Regions from separate parts of the Sporomusa sphaeroides DSM 2875 genome, predicted to be linked through region 2. Evidence: predicted binding sites of a transcription regulator. Region 2 holds the regulator's gene; the other holds the start of a gene.
What was found. The regulator HrcA, encoded in region 2, represses chaperone genes, less so after heat shock. The targets are predictions, from matches to a motif close to TGTTAGCACTCNNNNNNNNNGAGTGCTAACA.
Positions count from the first base shown of each region.

Region 1: the regulator HrcA is predicted to act here: its motif matches at 1,263-1,293, upstream of htpG (molecular chaperone HtpG).

Region 1 is NZ_CP146991.1:2,353,458-2,356,892, forward strand. Features, by position in the region: gene SPSPH_RS11020 (TerC family protein) at 39-737, opposite strand; gene htpG (molecular chaperone HtpG) at 1,319-3,277, shown strand; gene SPSPH_RS11030 (hypothetical protein) at 3,383-3,435, shown strand, end outside.
Region 2 is NZ_CP146991.1:2,077,995-2,081,429, reverse strand. Features, by position in the region: gene SPSPH_RS09565 (TCP-1/cpn60 chaperonin family protein) at 1-1,444, opposite strand, end outside; gene hrcA (heat-inducible transcriptional repressor HrcA) at 1,459-2,490, opposite strand; gene hemW (radical SAM family heme chaperone HemW) at 2,599-3,435, opposite strand, start outside.

The DNA.
Region 1 (3,435 bases), 280 kb from region 2:
CGGCGGTTTTCATCCTGGCAAAAAACAAATTAAATTAATTAACCCTCGGCTTCAGTGGGGGCATCAGGTTTGTTTCTCCTCACATACCCGATACCAACTACTGCCAATGTCAAAGCAATCTTGAGGAATAACGCATAATCGCTGACATATTGTCCGACCGCACTATCGGCAACGATCATTGCAGCGGCTGCATACCCAAGTATACCTGCTCCGATATAGATAATGATCGGGAAACGATCCATAAGTTTCATCAAAAGTTGGGCGCCAAACACCACTAGCGGAATGCTGGTTGCAAGACCAATCGTAATCAAACCGTATTTACCGGAAGGAACGGTTTGGGCAATAGCGGCCAAAGCAAGAACATTGTCCAGGCTCATGATAAGGTCGGCAAACAGAATAATTTTAATGGCTTCGAAGTAGGAATTAGCTTGACCTACATTGCCTTCACCCTCATCTTTTTTCAACAGGCTAATGGCAATATAAAGCAAGGCCAAACCGCCAAAAAATTGGAGATACGGGATATCCAACAGATAAGCTGCTACGAAGGTAAGAATGATCCTGAGAACAACCGCCCCCACACTTCCCCACATAATTGCTTTGTTTCTTTGATCAGGTGGCAGGTTTTTACTGGCAAGTGCAATAATAACAGCATTATCACCGCTTAATACCAAGTTAACCAAAAGGATGCTTCCCAAAGCCATAAACCATTCAGGACCAATAGTACCGAAAAAATCCATAAATTATTCCTCCTATTTTCTGTTCTTACTAGTGTGGTGTTTTCCAACACTATTCTATACCAATGCAAAAGCTATTTTGCTTCCTTGGTGGCTCCTCCTCTCAAACTAAAAAGACCTCAGGTACGCAATTAATACATACCGAAGGTCTCACTATTGGTAATATACCAATGATAATGCCAGATGCCTCAGGCACCGTATGTTGACAATTATCCGAAAAGCTACTCCCCTTACGATGAAGGTCATATTCAATTGATTGCATTTGAATTATAACGAATAGCAGCCAGTATTGTCAAGGGGGATGTCATGCTTTTGTTGGTATTATATTTTAGAATACCAACAAGTTGCCACATAATGATTATCTCCCGCCAAAAAAACGCTGCTATTTGCAAACAAATAAAATTTGCGCGAAAAATACCGTAATATAACGAAAATCACAGCTATAAGCAGCAGTATTATAGCAATTTGGACTAATTTATCTGTTGCAACATTTGATTTTACCTGGTAATTTAGCTATTATTTAGATATATTTAGCACTCAAAGACAAAGAGTGCTAACAGAGTAATAAAATATCGGAGGTTTCTATGGTTCAAGAAGCAATTACTAAAGAAACAAGGGAATTTCAAGCAGAGACTAAACAATTGTTGGATTTGATGGTTCACTCTATTTATACTAACCGGGAAATTTTTTTGCGGGAACTTATCTCGAATGCCTCAGACGCCATCGACAAAATTCGGTTTGAGTCATTAACCAATCATGCGCTTTTAGAAAACGAGACTGATTTTGAAATCTTTCTTATTCCCGACGAAACTACTCATACTCTGACTATTGCCGACAATGGCATGGGCATGACGCTTGATGAAGTAGTTGAGAACATCGGCACTATCGCTAAATCAGGTACAAAATCCTTCCTTGAAAAAGTAAAAGAGGCTGGTTCGGTCGCTGATACGGAATTAATTGGTCAGTTCGGGGTCGGTTTTTACTCAGCCTTTATGGTGGCTGAAAAAGTAACTTTATTAACCCGTGCACCTGGACAAAGCAAAGGAATTAAGTGGGAGTCAACCGGTGATGGCACTTATACCATCGAAGAGTGTGACAAGGATACGCGCGGCACCACGATTGTACTGACTTTAAAGCAAGAGTATCATTCACCTGAGCATCAGGAAGAAAACTTTTTAAACCGCTATATTCTTCAAAACCTGGTAAAAAAATATTCTGATTACATCCGCTATCCCATTAAAATGAATTTTGTCAAAGAAGAACAGCCATTAGATGCGGAGGGCAAAGCAATAGCTGATGCGCCTCCTTCCCAAACAGTAGAAGTATGCACCCTTAACTCCATGACGCCGCTGTGGACGCGTAACAAGAATGATATCTCCAAAGATGAGTACAATCAGCTATATAAAACCCTTTTCCATGATTGGGAAGATGCTTTGGAGATCATTCACTCGAAAGTAGAAGGTGCTGTAGAATATACTACCCTGCTCTTCGTTCCTGCTCATGCTCCTTTTGATTTTTACCAGCGTGAGGCCACAACCGGTATCAGACTATACTCTAAAAATGTATTTATCATGGACAATTGCCAGGAATTGCTTCCTGAGTATTTACGCTTTGTCAAAGGCCTGGTCGACTCTCCCGACTTTTCCCTTAATATCTCCCGGGAGCTTCTCCAACACAGTCAACAGCTAAAACTGGTTGGTAAAAACCTGGAAAAGAGCATCCTGAAAACACTGGAAAATATGCTGAGCAAAGACCGGTCTAAATATGAAAAGTTCTGGAACGAGTATGGTAAAGCCATAAAAACAGGAGTTTATGCGGATTATCACAGTCGTGACAAGTTAAAAGATCTGCTGCTTTTCTCCTCTTCCCAGTCTGAAGAGCTTACTACATTGCAAGAGTACACAGACCGGATGCCTGAGCAACAAAAAGTTATTTATTACGCCACCGGCAAAGATCGTTCTGCCGTAGAGCGTCTGCCACAGATGGAACTTCTCAAAGAAAAAGGTATTGAAGTCCTCTACCTCTTTGATCGGGTGGACGAATTTAGTATTGATGCTCTGGGTGAGTACAAGGATAAAAAATTCCAGTCAGTCAGCCGCGGCAATTTAGACTTGGAAGATATCGGCTCTTCTGAAATACAAAAAGAGGTTCAAGAGCTTTCCAAGGAAAATGAGTCGTTGATTAAAGCAATAAAAGACCAGTTGACCGGTAAAGTTGCCGATGTTAAGCTTAGCAGCCGCCTCAAATCAAGCGCTGTTTGCCTGGTTAGCGGTGATACCGGCATTAGCTTATCTATGGAACAAATTTTAGCTGAGATGAACAAGTCTTCCTTCAAAGCAAGCCGTATCCTGGAAATCAATCCAGACCATGAAATTTTCGCCGTTATCAAGACCCTGCATGAAACGGCTCCGGATTCTACAGAGTTTAAAGATTATTGCGATTTACTCTATGGGCAGGCCTTGCTTATGGAGGGCATTGCCCCTGAAGACCCAATCAGCTTTGCCAACAAAGTCGCTGCATTAATGGCACAAAGCAGGAGGTAAAGTTGAAAAAGCGCCCGACACTTCCATGTTGTCCGGGCGTTTTTTGCTCTCCATTATTTCAACGCTGCATATTATGTAATATCAGAGTAATGGAGGGTTACATTTGTGAAAAACAAAAGAAATGAACGGCTCAAAGAGTATCCGGAAATAACCGAATT
Region 2 (3,435 bases):
GAACCGGATCAATAACACCCCGCTCCAGCATATCAACCACTTCACCGCTATCACAATCCACACCTAAAGAATCGCGGTTTTGAGCCGTTTGCGCAGCAACGACATCCTCTACTTTTTCCAGAGGATTAAAGCCTGCATTTTCCACGATTTGCGACAAAGGCTGCTTCAGAGCATTAGCTACGCAATCCAGGCCATAGGCAGCCATACCTTTAAGGTTTTCACGATATTTGCTGACTTCCCGTGCCATTGCAATTTCAATGGAACCACCGCCCGGTACGTAACCGCCCTTTACTGCGGCCTGCACACTGGAAGCGGCATCTTTAGCAATACGTTCGCGTTCCCCTACTACCTCTTCGGTGGCTGCACCTACCAAAATCGTGGCCATTGGCTTGCCGCTGCCGCCAATAACCCGCACTTGTTCCAGCTTTTCATCCTGGTATACCTTTTGTGCAGCACCCAAATATTTTTCAATATCGGTCTGTTCTTTTTTCAAGCCGGTGCGTTTTATCATCCGCGCTCCGGTGTGATCGGCTACCCGGCGCAGATCTTTGGAAGATACCCTCTGAATAACCATAATATTGGCATCTGTGAGAATTTCCTCGGCAGCGCTGTGTACCCCCCGGTCAACCATAACAATGTTCACACCAAGACCAACAATCTTTTGCACATTGGATTTAAATTCATCCTGCAGATCGATATACCTTTTAAAACCGGCTTCTGTACTTAACGCCTCGTCTTCAATCTCTTCCGGTTCAAGTGCATCATCAATAAGCAGTAATTTTGCATTCAATATTTCTTCCGGCATTTCCTGGGTCATACGTTCCTGATCAACAATAACACCCAGAAAGACTTCATTGTCAGCGCCCGCTTCCGCCGTAATAATTTCGGCCAGCTTAAAGTTAGATTCGTTTAGCTTTTCCACACCTATCAGTTTAGCGGCTGCTACCACCAGGTCGGCAATATCTTCATGTTCCCGTCCGGCGATCATGGCAATACTCCGGAGTATGGGATCATTTACTTCAGTAATCGTACGGGTACGGTCCTTTACGTTTTCCAGGACTTTGGCGACACCATACCTGATGCCTTCAATGACTCTGGCGACAGGTACACCGCGCATAACCTGGTTTACCCCTTCAGATACCAGACTGCCAGCCATGATGGTAGCGGTAGTAGTGCCGTCTCCTACTTCGGCCTGTTGGGCCTTAGCGGTATTAATAAGCATTTTTGCCGCCGGATGATTAACATCCATCTTATCTAAAATTGTGACACCATCATTGGTAATAATAACTTCACCAAAACGGTCAACCAGCATAGTATCAAGCCCTTTAGGGCCGATTGTACCTTCAACGGCTGCAGTAATTGCCCGTACAGCATTGGCGTTAGTTAACAGAGCGGCTAATCGTTCATCCACATCAGCGCCACTGCCGGCTTGCTTTAAATTCATGGATTTCCTCCCACCTATAGCATTTTATACTTTTTCAAAATTTCACCTAAATGGCGTTGCATAAATTTAAGTACAGACATAGTTTTACCATATTCCATCCGGGTGGGACCAAGCACGGCAACCGTTCCTACCACTTGCCCGTCTATGCGGTACGTGGCTTGAACAACACTGCAGTCATGAATGCCTGTATATTTATTTTCCTGACCAATCGTAACAACCACACCATCACTGTTGGCCATATGGAGAATATCACATAGCAAACGGTCTTCCTCCAGCATGGTTAAGAGACCCTTAACCTTATCAACATCCCTGAATTCCGGCTGATTTAACATCTGCGTCGTGCCGCCAAGATACACTTTTTCCTTCTTATCAACAGTAAGTACATGCTTAAGCAGGGTAACGGCCCTTTCATACAACTGCGGGTCAGGCAAAATATCGTTTTGAATATCTTTTAGCACCGGTGTAGTAATCAGTTCGATCGCCAAGCCTCCCAGCCGGGAATTGATGGCAGTTGCCACACGGGTCAAGTCTTCATGGTTCAGGCCTTCAGGAATTTCAATTATTTTATTTTCTAACAACCCGGTATCGGTGATAATAACAACAATAGACCGGCACTCATCCAGCGGTAAGAACTGAAGGTATTTGAATGTACATTGTGACACTTGTGGTGCCAGGACCATAGAAACATTGCTGGTCACGCGGGAAAGGACCTTAACTGTCTCCTGAAATACTTCGTCTATCCGCCGGGCTTTTGTCTGATACCAGTTGTCGATGAGCTGAATATCTTTGTCAGAGATCTGGGGTGGTGCCAACAAACAGTCAACATAAAAACGGTAACCTTTGACTGAGGGTATTCTGCCTGCCGAGGTATGCGGTTGTTCAATATAACCTAACAGCTCCAAATCGGCCATTTCATTACGGATTGTGGCCGGACTGACCCCCAAATTATATTTACGGGCAATCGTCCGCGAGCCAACCGGTTCTGCGGTGGATATGTAGTCATCAATAATGGCGTGCAGGATTTGGCGCTTCCTTTCATCTAACATCGACTCCACCTCCTTGTTGTTAGCACTCATATCACGCGAGTGCTAACACCTACTAAAAAAATACCACTCCTTGGGTGTAATGTCAAGATAGTACACTACTTCTATGAGCTAATCGGGTAAAAAACTTCTAAATACTATATTGCCAAACTTCATCCCCGTATCGGTTAGCCAAATCCGTTCATCATCTGCCTTCAGCAAGCCTTGTCGTTGAAGCCTCGCAAAAACATTGCCAAACAGGTCAAAAAAATCTACACCAAAATACCGGGTAAAATGACTTAACCTCATCCCGCCGGTAGTACGCAATGCTAAGAAAATATATTCGGCCATAGACTCGCCCAAGGTCAATGTTTCCTCCATGACGACCGGAGACCTGCCTGTTGTTACTCTACTTATATATTCCTTAATTCCCGTTACCGTACCTGTTCGCTGCCTGTTTAAAAAAGAATGGGCAGCAGCTCCAAGCCCTAAATAAGGCTGATAATGCCAATATTTCAAATTGTGCCGGCACTCGAATCCCGGACGGGCAAAGTTTGAAATTTCATAACGGGCCAACCCTTGACTTGGTAAAAACTCAGACATTGCATTATACATGGCTTCCTCGTCCGCTTCATCCGGCAAGGCCAGCAACCCTTGTTCAGCGGCCGTCGCCAACGGGGTTCCTTCTTCCAGTTTCAGCCCATATACCGAAATATGGGCCGTATGTAATGCTGCCGCTTGCTCAAGCTCGCGAAAAAATCCAGCTGCTGTCTGACCTGGCAAACCATACATTAAATCAATACTTATATTATTAAACCCGGCAGCTTGTGCGTATTCCACAACCGCAAGACTGTCGGCCGTTTGATGGATACGTCCCAGGCCGGTAAGCAAATCATCATTAAAGGACTGAACACCAAAACTCAGTCGATTAATTCCGGCAGCTTTCAAGGCGGCAAGCTGCTGCCGCGT